DNA from 3 places in the Mesorhizobium sp. CO1-1-8 genome. Region 3 is predicted to be linked to each of the others. Evidence: riboswitches for the same ligand, from Rfam matches in the RefSeq annotation. Region 3 holds a riboswitch; each other region holds the start of a gene.
The links. Region 3 has a riboswitch for cobalamin ahead of LB558_RS07425 (energy-coupling factor ABC transporter permease). Riboswitches for the same ligand answer to the same signal wherever they lie in the genome.
Positions count from the first base shown of each region.

Region 1: linked by a shared signal. The riboswitch ahead of LB558_RS02545 (ABC transporter ATP-binding protein) and the one ahead of LB558_RS07425 (energy-coupling factor ABC transporter permease) in region 3 are both predicted to bind cobalamin.
Region 2: linked by a shared signal. The riboswitch ahead of LB558_RS14960 (aromatic ring-hydroxylating oxygenase subunit alpha) and the one ahead of LB558_RS07425 (energy-coupling factor ABC transporter permease) in region 3 are both predicted to bind cobalamin.

Region 1 is NZ_JAIUGZ010000001.1:507,270-512,754, forward strand. Features, by position in the region: gene LB558_RS02540 (ABC transporter substrate-binding protein) at 60-1,007, opposite strand; gene LB558_RS02545 (ABC transporter ATP-binding protein) at 1,058-1,846, opposite strand; cobalamin riboswitch at 2,007-2,214, opposite strand; gene LB558_RS02550 (AraC family transcriptional regulator) at 2,508-3,341, shown strand; gene LB558_RS02555 (alanine racemase) at 3,346-4,491, opposite strand; gene LB558_RS02560 (D-arabinono-1,4-lactone oxidase) at 4,488-5,485, opposite strand, start outside.
Region 2 is NZ_JAIUGZ010000006.1:271,049-276,533, reverse strand. Features, by position in the region: gene LB558_RS14965 (hybrid-cluster NAD(P)-dependent oxidoreductase) at 155-1,255, opposite strand; gene LB558_RS14960 (aromatic ring-hydroxylating oxygenase subunit alpha) at 1,280-2,527, opposite strand; cobalamin riboswitch at 2,641-2,843, opposite strand; gene LB558_RS14955 (DUF680 domain-containing protein) at 3,353-3,550, shown strand; gene LB558_RS14950 (DUF680 domain-containing protein) at 3,622-3,822, shown strand; gene LB558_RS14945 (DUF680 domain-containing protein) at 3,892-4,134, shown strand; gene LB558_RS14940 (ABC transporter ATP-binding protein) at 4,211-5,323, opposite strand; gene LB558_RS14935 (alpha-glucosidase family protein) at 5,348-5,485, opposite strand, start outside.
Region 3 is NZ_JAIUGZ010000003.1:207,733-213,217, forward strand. Features, by position in the region: gene LB558_RS07410 (methyltransferase domain-containing protein) at 1-218, opposite strand, end outside; gene LB558_RS07415 (hypothetical protein) at 749-1,045, opposite strand; gene LB558_RS33160 (methyltransferase domain-containing protein) at 1,262-1,507, opposite strand; gene LB558_RS07425 (energy-coupling factor ABC transporter permease) at 1,796-2,473, opposite strand; cobalamin riboswitch at 2,509-2,715, opposite strand; gene LB558_RS07430 (PepSY-associated TM helix domain-containing protein) at 2,776-4,176, opposite strand; gene LB558_RS07435 (hypothetical protein) at 4,261-4,452, opposite strand; gene LB558_RS07440 (SCO family protein) at 4,497-5,117, opposite strand; gene LB558_RS07445 (copper chaperone PCu(A)C) at 5,098-5,485, opposite strand, start outside.

The DNA.
Region 1 (5,485 bases), on a different contig from region 3:
GTCTTTTGTTCATGCATGTCGTTGCCCCAAAACCGCTGCGCACTTTTGGGCGACAGGCATCAAAACGCTTCCGGATGCATCGCCTTGGCGATCTTGTCGATCGCTTCGATGTTGGCTGGTCCGGGCGTCAGTTCGGCGTAGCGCAATGCGACGAAGCGTCCGTTCTTGACCGCGTCCGTCTCTTTCATCGCCGGATGCGCCTTCAGGAAATCGAGCAGCTTCTTGTAGCCGCCGCCGTCCTGGTAATCGAGCAGGATGAGGAATTGCGGATTGCGCGACGCCACCGTTTCCCAGTCCGTGTTGCCCCAGCTGGTGTCCATGTCGGCCATGATGTTATCGCCGCCGGCGGCAGTGATCATGGCGCTGGGGATGGCGAACTTGCCTGCGGTGAACGGCTTGTCCTCGCCGGAATCGTAGAGGAACACCCGCGTTCCCTTACGGTCGCCGACCTTGGCGGTAATCTCGGCGAGCTGCGTCTTCCAGCCGGAGAGAAGCTTTTCAGCCTCTGCTTCCTTGCCGAAAATCTTGCCCAGCTTTTCGACGTCGCCATAGAGCAGGTCCATCGAGGCGGCGGGGCGGCTCTTGTCGAGATGGACGCAGCTTTCCGTCAGCACCAGCGTCTTGACGCCATGCGGGGCCAGCGTGTCCGGCGTCACCTCGCCGCCGGGCTTCATGCCGTAATACCAGCCGGCGAAGAAGAAATCGGGCTCGACGGCGACGAGGTTTTCGAGCGTCGGGTATTTCGGCGCCAGCTCCGGGATCGAACCCTGCTCGGTCGTGAATTCGGGACCGACCTTGTACCAGCCGGTGATGCCGGTCAGGCCGACGATCGACGGCTGCAGGTTCAGTGCGAAAGCCATCTCGGCCATGTTGAGATCGTGGATGACGGCGCGCTTCGGCGGCGCGTCGAAGGTCAGCGGCTTGCCGCAGCTATCGACGGTCACCGGGAAGGCCAGGGCTGTCGAGGCCAGCAGCGAGAAGGCAAGCGAAAAGGCCAGGCGTGTCACGGGTGTTGCTCCTTGTGGATGGGATCGGGTCGACTGCGGAACGGCTTCAATCAGGATGGCGGCGCGGCACGGTTCGGCACATCGAACACCGTCAGTTCGCGGTCTTCGGTCGGATGGCGCAGACGCAGCACATCGATGCCGAAAATCTCGCGGATCAGCTTTTGGGCCAGCGCTTCGCGCGGTGCGGCGAGCGCTTGCAGACGGGCATGGTTCATCACCGCCACCCTGGTGGCGAAAGGCGCAACCAGCGCCAGATCGTGCAGCACCGCGATCACCGTCGTCTCGAAGCCGGCCACGAGGTCAAGCAGTTCGCCGCGGGCGCGCGGGTCGAGATGGTTGGTCGGCTCGTCGAGGAACAGGATTTTTGGCTGCTGGGCGATGGCACGCGCCAGTTGGGCGCGCTGGCGCTCGCCGCCCGACAGGGAGCCGATGGTGCGGCCAAGCAGCGGCAGCAGGCCGGTCCGGCACAGCGCATCGACGACAATGTCGCGTTCCTCGCTCCTGCGCTTCAACCCGGTGTGCGGGACCCGGCCGAGCTCGACATAGTCGATCACCGCCAGCCGCGGATCGGGCTGGTCGGTCTGGCCGACAACGGCGATATGCAACGCCCGCTCGGCGGCCGAAATCCTGTCCAGCCGGCGCCCGCCGAGCCTCACCTCGCCGGAACTTGGCCGCAGCATGCCCGACAGCATGCGCAGCAGCGTCGTCTTGCCGGCGCCATTGGGACCAATGATGGCGAGGCGGTCGCCTGATGCCACCGACAGGCTGACCGCCTGAACCAGATCCCGCCCATTCGCCATGGCGTAGAGATTATGTGCTTCGAGAAGCGCTGCGGTCATTGGCTGCTGCCCGCCGGATTGCCGGGATGGCAAAGCGTGCATGCGATGATGCGATGGATGGAGCCGTCCAACTTTCCGTCACTTTCCAAAACTGGCGACGGAAGGAAGCTGGCGAAGCGGCCGACAAGACCGGGATCGCGTTTCCTCCCGGCACACCCCGTCCGGTCAACTCCGTGATGGCAGGTCTCCTGGCTCGCGGGTCGTTGCGCCATCCTGCCTTCCCAGCCTTGCCGGCCAGTGGCATTCACGGATTTTGCTCGCCGCTTACAGTTGCGGGGGCAGCCACGGCCTCGACCCCTGGGGATCTCACCGTGTTCCCTTTTCACCCCTCGCCTTTCGACTCGGGGACCATCACGGCCTTAGCCTAGATTTCCACCCATCGCTTCGCAATGGGTTTCTCGGACGAAGTGGCGGACCAGCTATGGGAACAGGCATTTCACAGTCTCGATATGTAATAACATTACTTACGTAGAAGACCCCGCCTGGCGCTGTCAAGCGAAGCCTGCCGAATTTGGCTCGTCGGCGGCAAGGGGCGCTCGAACGCTGGCCAGATCGGTGTGCGACTGTGACGGGATCGGTGCGATTGCGCGGGATGCGCAATTTCGATCAAATTGGCCGCGCCAGGAAACGGCAGGATGATCTGGCCAATGCGAGGAGCAAAATGAACCCGACCGAGAGAGCGCTGTGGTTCGTCGAAAGTCATCTGCCGGAGGCTGTTACACTCGAGGATGTCGCGCAAAGCAGCGGCGTGTCGCGTTTTCATGTGACGCGGGCTTTCGGCGCTGCCACGGGCCGCTCGGTGATGGGCTACATGCGCTCACGCCGGCTGACCGAGGCGGCGCGCAAGCTGGCCGGCGGGGCGCCCGACATCCTCGCCGTCGCGCTCGACGCCGGCTACAACTCGCATGAGGCGTTCACCCGCGCCTTCCGCGATCAGTTCGGCACCACGCCGGAACTGGTGCGCGCGCAAGGCACACTCGACAAGCTCGATCTCGTGGAGCCGATCCTGATGGACCAGTCCTTCCTCACCAATCTCGAACCACCGCGTTTCGAGACCAGCCGGCCGTTCCTGATTGCCGGCCTCGGCGAACGCTACAGCTGCGAAAGCAGCGCTGCCATTCCGATGCAATGGCAGCGCTTCGGCCCCTATATCGGCAACATTCCGGGCGAGACAGGCGACGTCGCCTATGGTGTCTGTGTCAACGGCGACGATGCCGGCAATTTCGACTACATCGCCGGCGTCGAAGTGTCGGACTTTTCCGACCTGCCCAAGGAATTCAGCCGGGCCCGGGTGCCGGCGCAGAAATATGCGATCTTTGCCCACCGCGAACACATCTCGACCATCCGCCGTACGGTCAATACGATCTGGAACAAATGGCTGCCGGCCTCCGGGCATGAGATCGCGGACGCGCCGGAATTCGAGCGCTATGGACCGGAGTTCGATGCCCACAGCGGCAATGGCGGGCTGGAGATCTGGATACCGGTGAAGGCGTAGGCGATCACGCCATCGGCAGCGCCGGCCAGCGCTCGCTGATCCTGCCGCCGGAAAACACGACGATCGACCCGAACTGCTGCAGCACGGCTTCGCTCTGCGTCGGCCTTAGAAACGCGTAGTCGCCGGGCTTTGCGGTCGCGTCGGCGGGCAAGCCCATGAATTGCTGGTTGGAGGACAGGCCGAGCAGGCCGTTCGCCTTCATACCTTCGGGGAACACCGGCTCGGCCATCCACTTGCCGCCATAGAGATAGCAGCCCTTGCGCGGAAACCGGCCGAGCGCCTGCAGCAGGCGGGTGACGGCCGGCGGACCGGGCAGCATCGGCTCGACCATTTTCAGCATCGGCGTGGCGATAAAGGCCGCCGGCTGGAAGCCTTCCAGGCCTGGCGTATCGAAATCGCTGGGCAGCACGAAGGCCGAGCCCATCGACACCTCGTTGGCCGCGCCGCCATGATGAAGCAGCGCGGTCTTGCTGCCGCCGATGTTGAGGATACGGCGCTGGTCGGCGCCGAGACAGGCGACGAACGCCGCAGCCTGCGCCGACGCCTTTGCCAAGGCTCTCGTCGGTCCGCCGAAAAGGCCGGGAATGAGCGGCGCATGCGCCTCGTAGGCCATGACGCCTTCGCAATGCAGCCGTTTGTGGGATGGCAAAGCGCTCACTGCCTTCGACAAGGCTTCGGGATCGGCAAAGCCGCCGCGGTGCAGCCCTACATCGATCTCGAAAGCGATGCGCAGGCCGATGCCGAGTTCGTCAGCGAGGGCGCCATATTCCGCCAGTCTCTCCTCGCTGTCGATCAGCCAGCAGACACGCGACCAGCCGGCGTCAGCTTTCACCAGCGCCGCTCTCGCCGCGCCGATCGGCATCGGCTTGCCGTAGAGCAGATCGGCATCCGGAAACGCCTTCAGCACCGCCTCGCTGATCGGCGGATGGAAGGTCATGACGTGATTGGTGCCGAGCGCCTTGCCTATATGCGCAAGCAGCGGCAGGCAGGCGAGCGATTTGTCGACCAGCCGCACGGCCAGGCCAGGATCCAGTCTGCCTTTTACCAAGGCAATGTTTCCGTCCAGCCGGTCGCGATCGAGCAGCAGGCAGGGCTGGAAGATACCGGCGGTCTTCAGCGCATCCGAGAGGGTGGAAAAATAGGTGCTCATTTCTCGATGCCGAACAGGCTGGCCATGTAGGGCGAGACGAAGCGGTTTTGCGGATCGATGTCGCGACGCACCGCCATGGCCTCGTCCCAGCGCGGGTAGAGCTTTTTCAGCTCCGCCGCTTTCAGGCTGTGCATCTTGCCCCAATGCGGCCGGCCGCCATATCTGCGGAAGATCGGCTCTGCCGCCCGCATGAACGGCAAAGGATCGTTTGCGGCATCATGGTGGATGGCGATGGAGCAGGTCAGCCTGTTGTAGAATGGCGAAAGCCAGAACTGGTCCGGCGCGACCGAGCGCACCTCCATCGGGAAATAGACCTCGGGAAAACGCTTCTCGGTCAGCTCGATGATCTCGGCCAGCGCCTTCGGCCCCTCCTCGAACGGCAGGTGATATTCCATCTCGTTGAACTTGGTCTGCCGGTCGCTGGCATAGACGTTGAGCCAGTCCTGCACGTAGTCCTCGGCCGGCAATTTGGCGATGGCGCCCAGGATCAGCCGGCCGCGCAGCGATGGCAGCCAGGCAAGCCCGGTGCGCAGGCGGCGCAGTGTCCTCAACCCGGCCTCATCCCCTTCCGGCGGTCGCGGGGTCGGTGCTGCGTCGCTGAGATCACTGGCGATGAACTGCGCATAGCCGGAAAACGGGATGTAGTAGAATTCGGCCGACCGATGCGCGGCCATCATCGCCTCGAAATCGCGCAGCATCTCGGTGATCGGCAGCACCCATTTGCGGCGGCGCAACCGGTAGGTCGCGATGTTGTTCAGCGTCACTTCGGTGAGCACGCCGAAAGCGCCGAGCGCGACACCGATGGCATGGATCATGTCCTGATCCCCTGCCCGCTTGAAGTCGCGGACCTTGCCAAGCCCGTCGACGATCTGCACCGTCTCCAGCTGCGTGTGATAGGCGCCGAGCGTCGGTCCCGAGCCGTGCGTGGCTGTGCCCAGCGCGCCGCCGATCGCCTGGCGGTCGATATCGCCCATGTTGGGAAGGCCTTGGCCAA
Region 2 (5,485 bases), on a different contig from region 3:
AAGCAGGCCGCGGAGATGATCTTCGGGCCTTACGGTCAACCCCACCGTTGCAGGCGTCTAACCATTTGCAGGGTTCTTGGCAAGATGGCGCAGGCCCAGGCGAGCGCAGCTGCAGGCTGCGCGGGCATGGACAGTCCCTGACCGTGCCTGGAGGTCAGGCCTCGATTTCAAGCGCCGAAAGCGGCTTCGAGCAACAGGCGAGGATAAAACCGTCCTCGATTTCATGATCGAGGATACCGCCATTGTGGCTCATCTCGACATCGCCCGCGACCTTCCTCACCTTGCAGGTGCCGCACAGGCCGAACTCGCAGGCGGCGGGAATCCGCACCCCCGAGGCGCGTGCCGTCTGCAGCACGGTCTGGCCGGCCACGCATTCGGCATCGACATCGGAAAGCGAGAACCGGATCGGTGTCACGGCCTCGACGGCAGCAGCGGCGCCGTCTTCCGCCGGCGGCGAGAACGGCGCCGGGATCTCCTCCACGGCAGGCGCAGCAAAGCTTTCCTGATGGTATTTCGCCATGTCGAAGCCGGCGGCGTCCAGCATGCCGCGCACGGCGCGCATGAAGGGATCGGGGCCGCAGCAGAAGATCTCGCGCTCGCGGAAATCGGGCGCCAGCAATGGCAGCCGGATCGCGTCGATGCGGCCCATATGGCCGAACCAGCCCTCGCGGCTCGACCGCTCCTCGATCATGAAGCCGAGCGACAGGCCAGGCATGCGGCTGCCGAGCAGCTCGAGCTCCTTGCGGAAAATGATCTCTTCCGGGCGGCGCGCGCAGTTGACGAAGCCGACATCGGTCCATGGCGCGCAGTCGTTCAGCCAGCGCAGCATCGACATCATCGGAGTCACGCCGGATCCTGCCGAAATGAACAGATACTTGGCCGCCGGGTGGCTGTGCAGCGAAAAATCGCCGGTCGGCCCGTAGGCCTTGAGGTGCGAACCGGGTGTCAGATGATCGAACATCCAGCGCGTACCGGTGCTGCCCGCCTGCGCCTTCACCGTCACCGCGATCGAGAACGGCCGCGATGGCGAGGACGACAGCGTGTAGGTGCGCATCAGCGGCCCGTCCGATGTCGGCAGTTCCAGCGTCACGAACTGGCCCGGTTTGTAGCGGAACCAGGTCTGGTTGTCGGAGCGGAAGGTGAAGGTCTTCACGTCAGGCGCTTCGTCGCTGACGCCGATCACTTCCAGCACCTGCAGCCTGTCGTTCCAGGGCGTCATCTGGTCCAGATGGCGATAGAGGCCAAGGTCCGTCATCGCATTCATCCTCTTGTCCCTGGGCTAGGCGACGCTGCGCAAGGCCGGCCGGCCACCTTCGACAAGGCGCGGCCCGATGAACGACGCGTACCACTCGACGAACTGGATCACGCCGCCCTCATGCAGCTCCGAATAGGGGCCTGGTTCATAGGCCGGCGACAGGATGCCGAAGGCGTTTTCCTCGACGATGCGGCGGTCCTGGTCGTTGGTCTCGGTCCATACATGGGTGAGCTCAGCGAGGTCGTAGTCGACGCCTTCGACCGCATCCTTGTGGACGAGCCATTTCGTCGTCACCGCGGTTTCCGTGGCACTGATCGGCAGCACGCGGAAGGTGACGGCGTGGTCGCCGAGGATATGGTTCCAGGTCGTCGGATAGTGATAGAGCAGCAAGGAACCGATGCGGTCGGTTGAAACGCTGTCGGACAGGTTCTTCTGGACCGCCCGTTTTCCCGTCATGGTGTAGCTGACGGCATCGCGCAGCAGCGGCGCGCGGGTGGCGCGGTACTGCCCTGCCGGATCTATGCGGAATTTGCTCGGCAAGCCTGATGCCTCGCATTTGGCCCAGTGCGCGACCATTTCAGGGTCGCTGTCGGCGCCATGGACGCCGGTCACGGTCGGAGCCTCGGGGAAAGTCTTGCACAGCTCGGGGTGATTGGCGGCGCAGTGATAGCACTCGCGGTTGTTTTCCCAGACCAGCTTCCAGTTGCCCTTCTCGACGATCGTGCTCTCGAAGGCGATCTTTGCTTCACGCAACCGGTGTGGCAAAAGATAGGGTTCGATCATCGCCCGCATTGGCGCGAAATCCGCCGGTTCCTTGGCCAGGCAGATGAAGATGTAGCCGCCGGCGCTCTCGCAGGCGACCGGCTTCAGGCCGAAATCACTCTTGTCGAAACCGTCGGCCATCTGGCGGGCAAACAGCAGGCGGCCGTCCAGCTCATAGGTCCACTGGTGATACGGGCAGACGAGCTTTGCCGCTGTGCCCTTCTCCGTGTTGCACACGCGGCTGCCGCGATGGCGGCAGGAATTGTGGAAGGCGTTGATCTTGCCGTGCTGGTCGCGGACAAGGACGACCGGATAGTCGCCGATCTGCACGGTGATGTAGCTGCCTGGCTTCGGCAGTTCGCAATCATGGCCGATGAACAGCCAGTCGCGATACCAGATCAGCTCCATGTCGAGCTTGAAGTAGTCTGGATCGGTGTAGAAGGGCTGCTCCAGCGAAAAGCCTTGCCGGCGCCCCTTCAGGAGCCTCAGCATGTCGTTGCGGATATCCATGTCCTGTCCTCGTTTCTAAGGACTGAACTGGTGGTGATGGAGGAAGGATTGAAGCGCAGGCCGGCTGTGTGCAGGACATGCGTTATCCACCTCTTGACCGCCCACCGCGATCAGTCGAGTCTAAAATCTCGGGCTGGTTTCCGGGCTCTGGAGTTGTCCTTGCGGACCATCGCGACACCTTCCCAGGCAATTGCCCAGTGGTCTCCCGTTGCGACTTGAACTCCACCACCGTTGCGGGGGCAGCGCCGGATTCTGACCGGCTTCCCAATTCTCCGCCTCGTCGTCACGAAGCGGCACCTGAGATGATATGATCTAACCACGATCGCAGGCGCGCCGTCGGCATGAAAACGACATCGTATCCATGCGGCGCGACACGGCATGCGAAACGTTACCGCAGATCGTCGCGGACCAGCAAGCCCGCCTCCGGGCGGCCCATTGCCGGCTGCGATCTTCCCGAATCCGACCCTTGGCAGAGGTCAAATAAGGCTAACGGTTTCGAAAAGTGACTATTAGCTTGTCCTAAAATCGAACCGAACGGTTCGTTTCTGTTGACGGTGCGTGCAGGACGGTGTGAACGGTGGGCCTTTGAAACAGTCAGTGATCCATCGGGTGGTTAAACCTAACACGCTGATATAAAGAAGAAAAATCTATCCCTAGATCCCTTGGCACAATTTCAAGGTGTGGATTCATGGTCCACACGGAACAACTTCGTGATTGGAAAAGACGGGGCTGGCCTCCCACATCGGGGCTGTCCGAACGACGCGATTTCATTTCCAAGACACGCCGCTAGACGGACGGAAAAAAGACGATACTGGAGTACCAAAAATGAAAAAGATCATTCTCACTGCCGCAGCCCTTCTGGCCATTTCCGGCAGCGCCTTCGCTGGTAGCGACCACTACGGTTCGGACGCCGCGGCAGCCACTGCTGTCGACAGCTCGTACACCGCTTCGACCAAGAAGTCGGAACCGGCTGCTCAGGCGCCTGCCCAGGGTGCTGACCACAACCTCTTCGGCAACAACTAACAGCCGATTCCCAGTCGACGGCGGGCTCACCCGCCGCCCTGGCGAAATTCAGACATTCAGGAGTACTTAAGATGAACAAGATCCTCATTGCTGCCGCCGCCGTTCTGGCCATCACCGGCAGCGCTTTCGCGGGCAGCGACAACTACGGTTCGAACGGCTCCAATCAGCCTGCCGCCGCTGTGGACCAGTCGTACACGGCTTCCACCAGGACCTCGGAACCGGCTGCCCAGACGCCCACTCAGGGCAGCGACCGTAACCTCTTCGGTCGCTAATAACCAATTTCGCAACCGACGGCAGCTGTGTCTGCCGTCCTGGCGAAATCCAGAATTCAGGAGACTAAAATGAACAAGATCCTTATTGCTGCCGCCGCCGTTCTGGCCATCACCGGCAGTGCCTTCGCCGGCAGCGACAACTTTGGCTCCAACGGCGCCAATCAGCCTGCGGTTACTTCGATTGACAGCGCGCATACGAGCTCGGTCCGCAACAGCGGTGGCCTCGTCGAGAAGCTGCTGAACTCGTCGGGTGACACCACCCAGAAGTCTGCTCCGCAAGGTGCCGACCGCAACCTCTTCGGCAACAACTAACAACCGAAGTCGATCTCCAAGTCAAAGAGCGGCGGGCCTGGCCCGCCCCTCTTCTTGTGCCTGACGGTAGTTGCGGTTAAGCCGCCTTTGCTTCCACTTCATGCAACGCGAAAGAACGTCCATCCGCGTCGAAGATATGCAGGTCCTCGCCATTGGCGCTCAGCCGCAATGTCGAGCCGCGCTTGACCTCGACATTGCCGGGCAGCTTGGTCACCAGCGGCAGGTCGGCGCGGCCGATGTCGACATAGACAAGCTGCACCTCGCCGAGTTGCTCGACATAGTCGACCGTCCCCTCGAACAGATAGTCAGCGCCGCTGGAGATGATCAGGTCTTCCGGCCGCACGCCGAAACTCACCGCGGTACCCTTCGCCGAAGCCGGCGTCGTGATCGGCACGGTTGCCTTGCGCCCGCCGACATGGCTGACGACGGTCGGATTTCCGGTCTTGTCGATGGTCGCCGGCAGGATGTTCATGGCCGGCGAGCCGATGAACTGGGCAACGAACAGATTGCCGGGTTTTTTGTAGAGATCCATCGGCGTGCCGACCTGTTCGATATGGCCGTCCTTGAGCACCACGATGCGGTCGGCCAGCGTCATCGCCTCGACCTGATCGTGGGTGACGTAGATCATGGTTGTGTTGGGCATCGATTCCTTGAGCTTGGCGATCTCTATGCGGGTCGCGACGCGCAGCGCCGCATCAAGGTTCGAAAGCGGCTCGTCGAACAGGAACACCTTCGGATTGCGCACGATGGCGCGGCCGATGGCGACGCGTTGGCGCTGGCCGCCCGACATCGCCTTGGGCAGGCGGTCGAGATATTTGGTCAGCTGCAGGATCTCGGCGGCCTGACGCACGCGGCGGTCGATCTCGGCCTTGTTCTCTTTGCCGATCTTCATCGAGAACGCCATATTGTCGTAGACGGTCATGTGCGGGTAGAGCGCGTAGGACTGGAACACCATGGCGATGCCCCGCTTTGACGGCGGCACGTCGTTCACCACCTCGCCGGCTATTCTGAGTTCGCCGGAGGTGATTTCCTCGAGCCCGGCGATCGACCTCAGCAATGTCGACTTGCCGCAGCCCGACGGGCCGACGAAGACGATGAACTCGCCCGACTTGATATCGAGATCGATGCCGTGGAGAATGTTCAGATTGCCGTAGGACTTCTTCACTTGTCTTAGCGTGACATCGGCCATTGGTTTCCTCCAGTGATTGGAAATTCAGTCGAGACGCCCGAACCAGGCGCCGTAGCCGCCAAGCTCGATGGAACCGCTGCTCGCCAGCCCCGCAAATCCATGCCCGGGCAGAGGTTGCAGCGATCGGCCGCCAAGGTCAACCTTGGCCGGACCGGCTCCCAG
Region 3 (5,485 bases):
ATGTCCTGCACCTTGCCGCTCGCGGCGAGCACGCCGGCCGCGGCCGGCTTCTGGCAAAACAGCACCGCCGCCTTGCCGAACCTGCGCTCGACGGCGCCCAGCCGGTCGGCGAGATCCTCGGCGACGCGGTTCATAAGGAAATCGGCGCCATCGGCAGCAAGGGTGAGCGCGCGCCGCTTGTGCGCCAGCCAGAGAGAGATATCCATGATAGGCTGCAGCGGACAGATTCCTGGTTGTCCGCTATGTGATGTAACCGGTGGTGGCTGGCGCGGACGACCAACCACGTGCCCGATCCGATGCTCAAGATCAAGTCCATCGAGGTCAGGAGCTTGGCCCAGTCGGTTCTCAAGCTGGCCGTCGCGCATCCCGTTTCCTCGGGTCTGTGCGTCGACAGGCTCTCAAAGCTAAAGCCGAAGAAGCCAAGATTGATCGCCCCCGATCGGGCTGTGCAATCCCGACCAGCTGACGCCCGATCGGGCGCTTAGGTCGTGCCAGGTAGGCGCATCACTGTCGCATTTCTAACTTGCTGGCGGTATCGCGTCTCTAAATCGCTTTGACAAGAGTTGAAAACAGCGAGCCGACTGAACTCACAGGCGTTAGTTCCCTGGCAGCCAATCCGCCAGCTGGGTGGCCTTATTCGTGCCGTGGTTCCAAAACCGTTGCGTTCGCAAATATGATGTCGACAACACTGTCAGCGGCGCTGAATCGAGAATGCCTAGCCCGGATCGGCAATCGGTGCGGGTGTCACCTAACTTTTACGGATGGCCTGATTGGACGTGCTGAATATCGCTATACCGATTTTGGGACCGAGCGTGCCGATAGAAGCATATTTACTCCCTTCGGCGCCGATCTGTCGATAAACGAAGTGCGGATTGGCCTCACCTATAAGTACGGCGATCGTGGTCAGGATGTTGGGTAGCCGAGGCGGAGAACCGCCACTCATGCCATCGAAAAAAACGCGGCCGATGATCTTCCTCGGCAAGCCGCCATGGATCGCTCGAATTTTGCTCCGCGTGGTCAGCTCATCTTCGCACACCTGTCGCAACGAGCCATTCCGTTTCCGAGTTCGGCCTTCGTACCTCGGTGTCGCTGAACCCGGCATCTTGCAAGGCTGCAATGACCTCGTCCGGCTCGCGCGAGGTAAAGATATCTTCTGGCATGTTCATCCGGTCCATATACGCCTTGGAAGGAAGCCCAACACGAATCGCCCACCCGGCGCGAGAACTCGTGCGAGCTCCGCGGATCCAGCTCTAAGGCTCTGTCAGAAGTATACTGTGTGGACGCTGAGGGCTTTGTCGAATGTGGCATCCGGCAAGGGCAGTTTTTCGACCGTCCCGACGCGGAACTCGGCTCGTCCGGCGCGCACTGCATCACCGAACTGGCGGGCGGCAGCGCTCACCACATCCTGTGAGCGATCAACACCGCAGACGAATGCCGCGTCCTGGAGAAGTCGCGGCAACGCCCATAGACGTGAACTTTGCCTTCCAGAATCGTGTGCTGTTCCCACATCATCACATCCACTTCCCCTGCAGGCTGGCGCAATACTGGGTCAGCAGTGTCAGGCAAATGACGAGACTGTCCAGCGCGACCATCATCGGTGCCGTGGATCTACTAACCCGCCCCCGCGAAGGCATCGACATAGTTCTCACTCAGTCCATGCGCAGGGTTGCGGCGGGAGCTAAAGAAAAATTTCGACATTGTGGGGGGATCACCAGACCAATCGATTGACGCGAAATGGCGGCAGGAATGCCTGCCGCCATTTCAATCCGGAGACGATCCCCTTTAGTAAAATCGATCAAGCCGGATTGTAGAGCCGACGTTCGATGAAAGCGCTGCCGCGCAGAGCGACAACAGTTCTGGCGCATGCCAGAACGGCGAGGTCGGCGAGCGGTTCGACGATTATCACCAGCATGTATGCTCCGCCGAACGCTGCAATGGAATGGACGTTGTCAGCACCGAAACCCTGTCCATAGAGCGCCCAGAATGCGACCCATGCGACGATACCGGCTTGGTAGCTGGTCGAGAGCGCCAGGGCTTGTCTGTACTTCAGGTCGATATAGGGCGTCGCCGGCGCGATGATCCTGCCCGCCAAGGCTGTCAGTCCAAAGAGCGGTACGAGCAGCGTCGTTATGTTCATCCCGTACTGAGGGAGATCGAACGAGGCAAAGAACAGGCCCTGGGCCAGCAGGCCTAGGGCCAATCCGATCGCTGCAGGCGCGGCGCCAAAGATCAGAAACAACGTCGAACCGAGGATCAGATGCACCTCCGAAACGCCGACGGAATAGTGCGGCAACACCTCGAAAAAGCAGAATACAAGAGCCGTCGTCATGAAGCTGCGCAGGAGGAGTGGCAAGGGGCCGCTCTCCGTCACGCTGCGCCAGGCAAGCTTGATCGAGTAGGCGCCAGCGCCAGCGGCGGTGAGGTAGCTCAACCAGATCTTTGAATCGCTCACAAGTCCAGGTTCGATATGCATATCGTTCTCCTTTGCCGCCGCACCCGACGACGTTTGGGTTGATCGATGCGCACGGCCAGTCTCCTGACTCGAGCGTCTCCGAGACCTTTCGTCTTCCCAGCTCCCCGACCGGGTCGCCAGTGACTTTCTCGAAAGGCTGCTCTTCGCATAACGTCGCGGGGCGGTCGGGTTTCGGCCGGTTCGGCCTGCCCATTCCCACTTCCGAACGGGTGCGTTCGGAAACCATGCGCACCAAGTGAGAGACGAGGAGGCTGGCATTCTACCAGCTCACATTCGTCAATGAGAGTGTCAGTCGACGGTCCTCAAGCCCTCGCTGCCTGGAAACCTGCCTCCTTCAGACGCTTGGGCAACAGGAAATCAATAATGGCAAAGGCCAGGATGCCCAGTCCGGTCAGCGGGAAGATGATGGAAACCGCAATAGCGATCGCCAGGACGGCTACCGGGATCCTGTAGTTGCGGGGGTAGAGAGGCGCGCCCAGCCGCCCCGCCGGCCTGCGCTTCCACCACATAAGGACGCCCGAGAGCGCCATGGCGATGACGGAGAGGCAAAAGAGTAGGTTGAGCGCAGTATTCCACCACCCGAGATTGGCTTGGTGTAAGGCAATGCCGACTGCCATCGCCTTGCCGGCCAACCCATAGTCGGCGAAGCGCACGTCGGCCAGAATCTTGCCGCTGTAGCGATCGATATGGATGGTACGGTCGCCAAAAGGATTATGGGTGTCGGCATTCATGGAGTCGGCCGAAACCGTGTAGACGCCACCCGCGTCCTGCGGCGCGTTGATGCGGAACTGCTCGGTAAAGCCGTTGGCATGGGCGTAGGCGGCAACCGTATCGAGATTGACAGTCCCCGTTTCCAATCCGGCGGTGCCCGCCTGTGAGCCGGACTTCGGCATTGGAGTCTGCTCCAGTGTCCAGGGGACTTCCTTCATCGCGCCATGGTTCATGCCGGCATGGGTCTTATCGGAAAGCGGGACATTGTCCCATTTGGCCGCAGGGAACGTGCTCCAGGCCTGAACTATCTTGGCGCCCCAAATGCCGGTCCATGACAGGCCGGAGAGCAGAAAGAAAAGCAGAACGACCGAGACGTAGAATCCGAGCGACACGTGCAGGTTTTTCCAAAAGCTGCGTCCGCCCTGCGTCAGGTTCGGCAACAATGCTCGCGCGAGCGAGGTGCTATTGCGCGGCCACCACATGTAGAGACCGGTCAGGATCAGCACGATACCGAGACCGGCCGCGACTTCGATTAGCCGGTCACCAACATCACCCATCAGCAAGGTGCCATGTATGTTGTCGGCCCAGTAGAACCAGGTGTCGTCCTTGGCGATCGTGTCCAACACCTTGGGCCCGTGCGGATCGACGGCGACGACATTGTCCTTGCCGTTGCCTTGAACAATGAAAACGGTGGCTCGGTCGTCCTCCTGTGGCACGACCATGAGCTTCAGCGTGCCTGCGGGGATCGCGGCGACGGCGGCCGCCGACTGTGCTTCATAAGAGGCACGCTCGCCACCTGGCCCTACGTAGTGCTTGGCACCGAGGAAGGTTTCGATTGAGTTGCCGTAGACCATGATCAGCCCGGTACAGGCGAGCACAGTCAGGAACGGGATGACATAGAGGCCGGCATAGAAGTGCCAGCGCCAGATGGCGCGATAGAGCCGGGTGCTGACAGCGGTTTCCAGCTGCGCCGCAAGCGTTGCGGTGGACATCGATGATTCTCCGGTAGGACGGACTTGTGACCGCCATTGCTAACGTGATGGAAGAGGCGGCCACGCGGACGCGGCCGCCCCTATTCAATCGCGGCCCATGCCGGGCAGCACATGATGAAAGAGGATGGCGGCCTGGCCGAACGGCCACGCGGCCACAAAGGCGTCGAAGACACCCGGACCGTCGTTGTCGAGATAGAAAGGCGACCATCCGGGGGATTGCGTCACGATCCACACAAAGACGGCCAGGCCCGCCCCCGCGCCGATGAGGAAGGTCAAGCCCACCTCCAGCCATGGCCTGCAAATCTGGGTGTGGCCCGACTTCATGTTGCTGCTCCGACGAGCTTGCGTAGCTTCTGGAGTCGCATCGCCATCTCCTCACCGTAGGAGATCGTGCCCACGAACTGCCCATCGGCGTCCATCAGAAACATTGTCGCCGTGTGGTCCATTGTGTAGTCGCCGTCGTCTGTCGGCACCCTCTTGTAGTAGATGCGGTACTCCTTCCCGACGGCAGCGATTTCGGCTTCTGTTCCCGTCAGGCCGGTGATGTGCTTGTCGAACGATTGCAGGTAGCGCGCCATGAATTTCGGCGTGTCTCGGATGGGATCGATGGAGACGAACAGCACCCGAAGCTTGTCGGCTTCAGGCCCTAAGCCCTTTAGCGCTTCCGTCGTTTCCCATAGCGTCGTCGGACACACTTCGGGGCAGCGGGTAAAGCCGAAGAAGATGACGAACGGCTTGCCCCGAAGATCCGCGTCGGACAGCATTTCGCCTGTCTGGGTCCTCAGCGTGAACGGGCCCCCGATCGGCGACACGGTTTTCTCAACCAGCCTTGGCCATACAACCATTGCCACGATGCCGAGCAGCACCACGGCAAGACAGGCCAGCGCCACGATCGAGCCGATACGCCTCGCAGGGCGGGGCTCAGCCTCCATGCTCGTCATCGCCACCTCCTATCGCATCGACCGAATATTCGATCTCGACAGTGCCTGCCTTCTCGAAGGTTAAGGTCCCCTTGAACGGTTGGCCTTCCTTCACGGGCTTCTTCAGGTCCATGAACATGATGTGGAAGGAGCCGGGTTTGAGCGTGACTTCGCCGCCGACCGGGATCTCCAGCCCCTCGCCAAGCCGCTTCATGGTCATCACGCCATTGGCGTCGACGGACATTTCGTGGATCTGCGTCATGCCAGCTATCTCGCCAGTGGCTGCGACCAGCCGATCGGCCGAGTTGCCAAGGTTCTTTAGCGTCAGGTATCCCGCAGCGACCTCGGATCCTTCCGGCGTTGCTCGTGACCAAGGGTGGATGATCTCG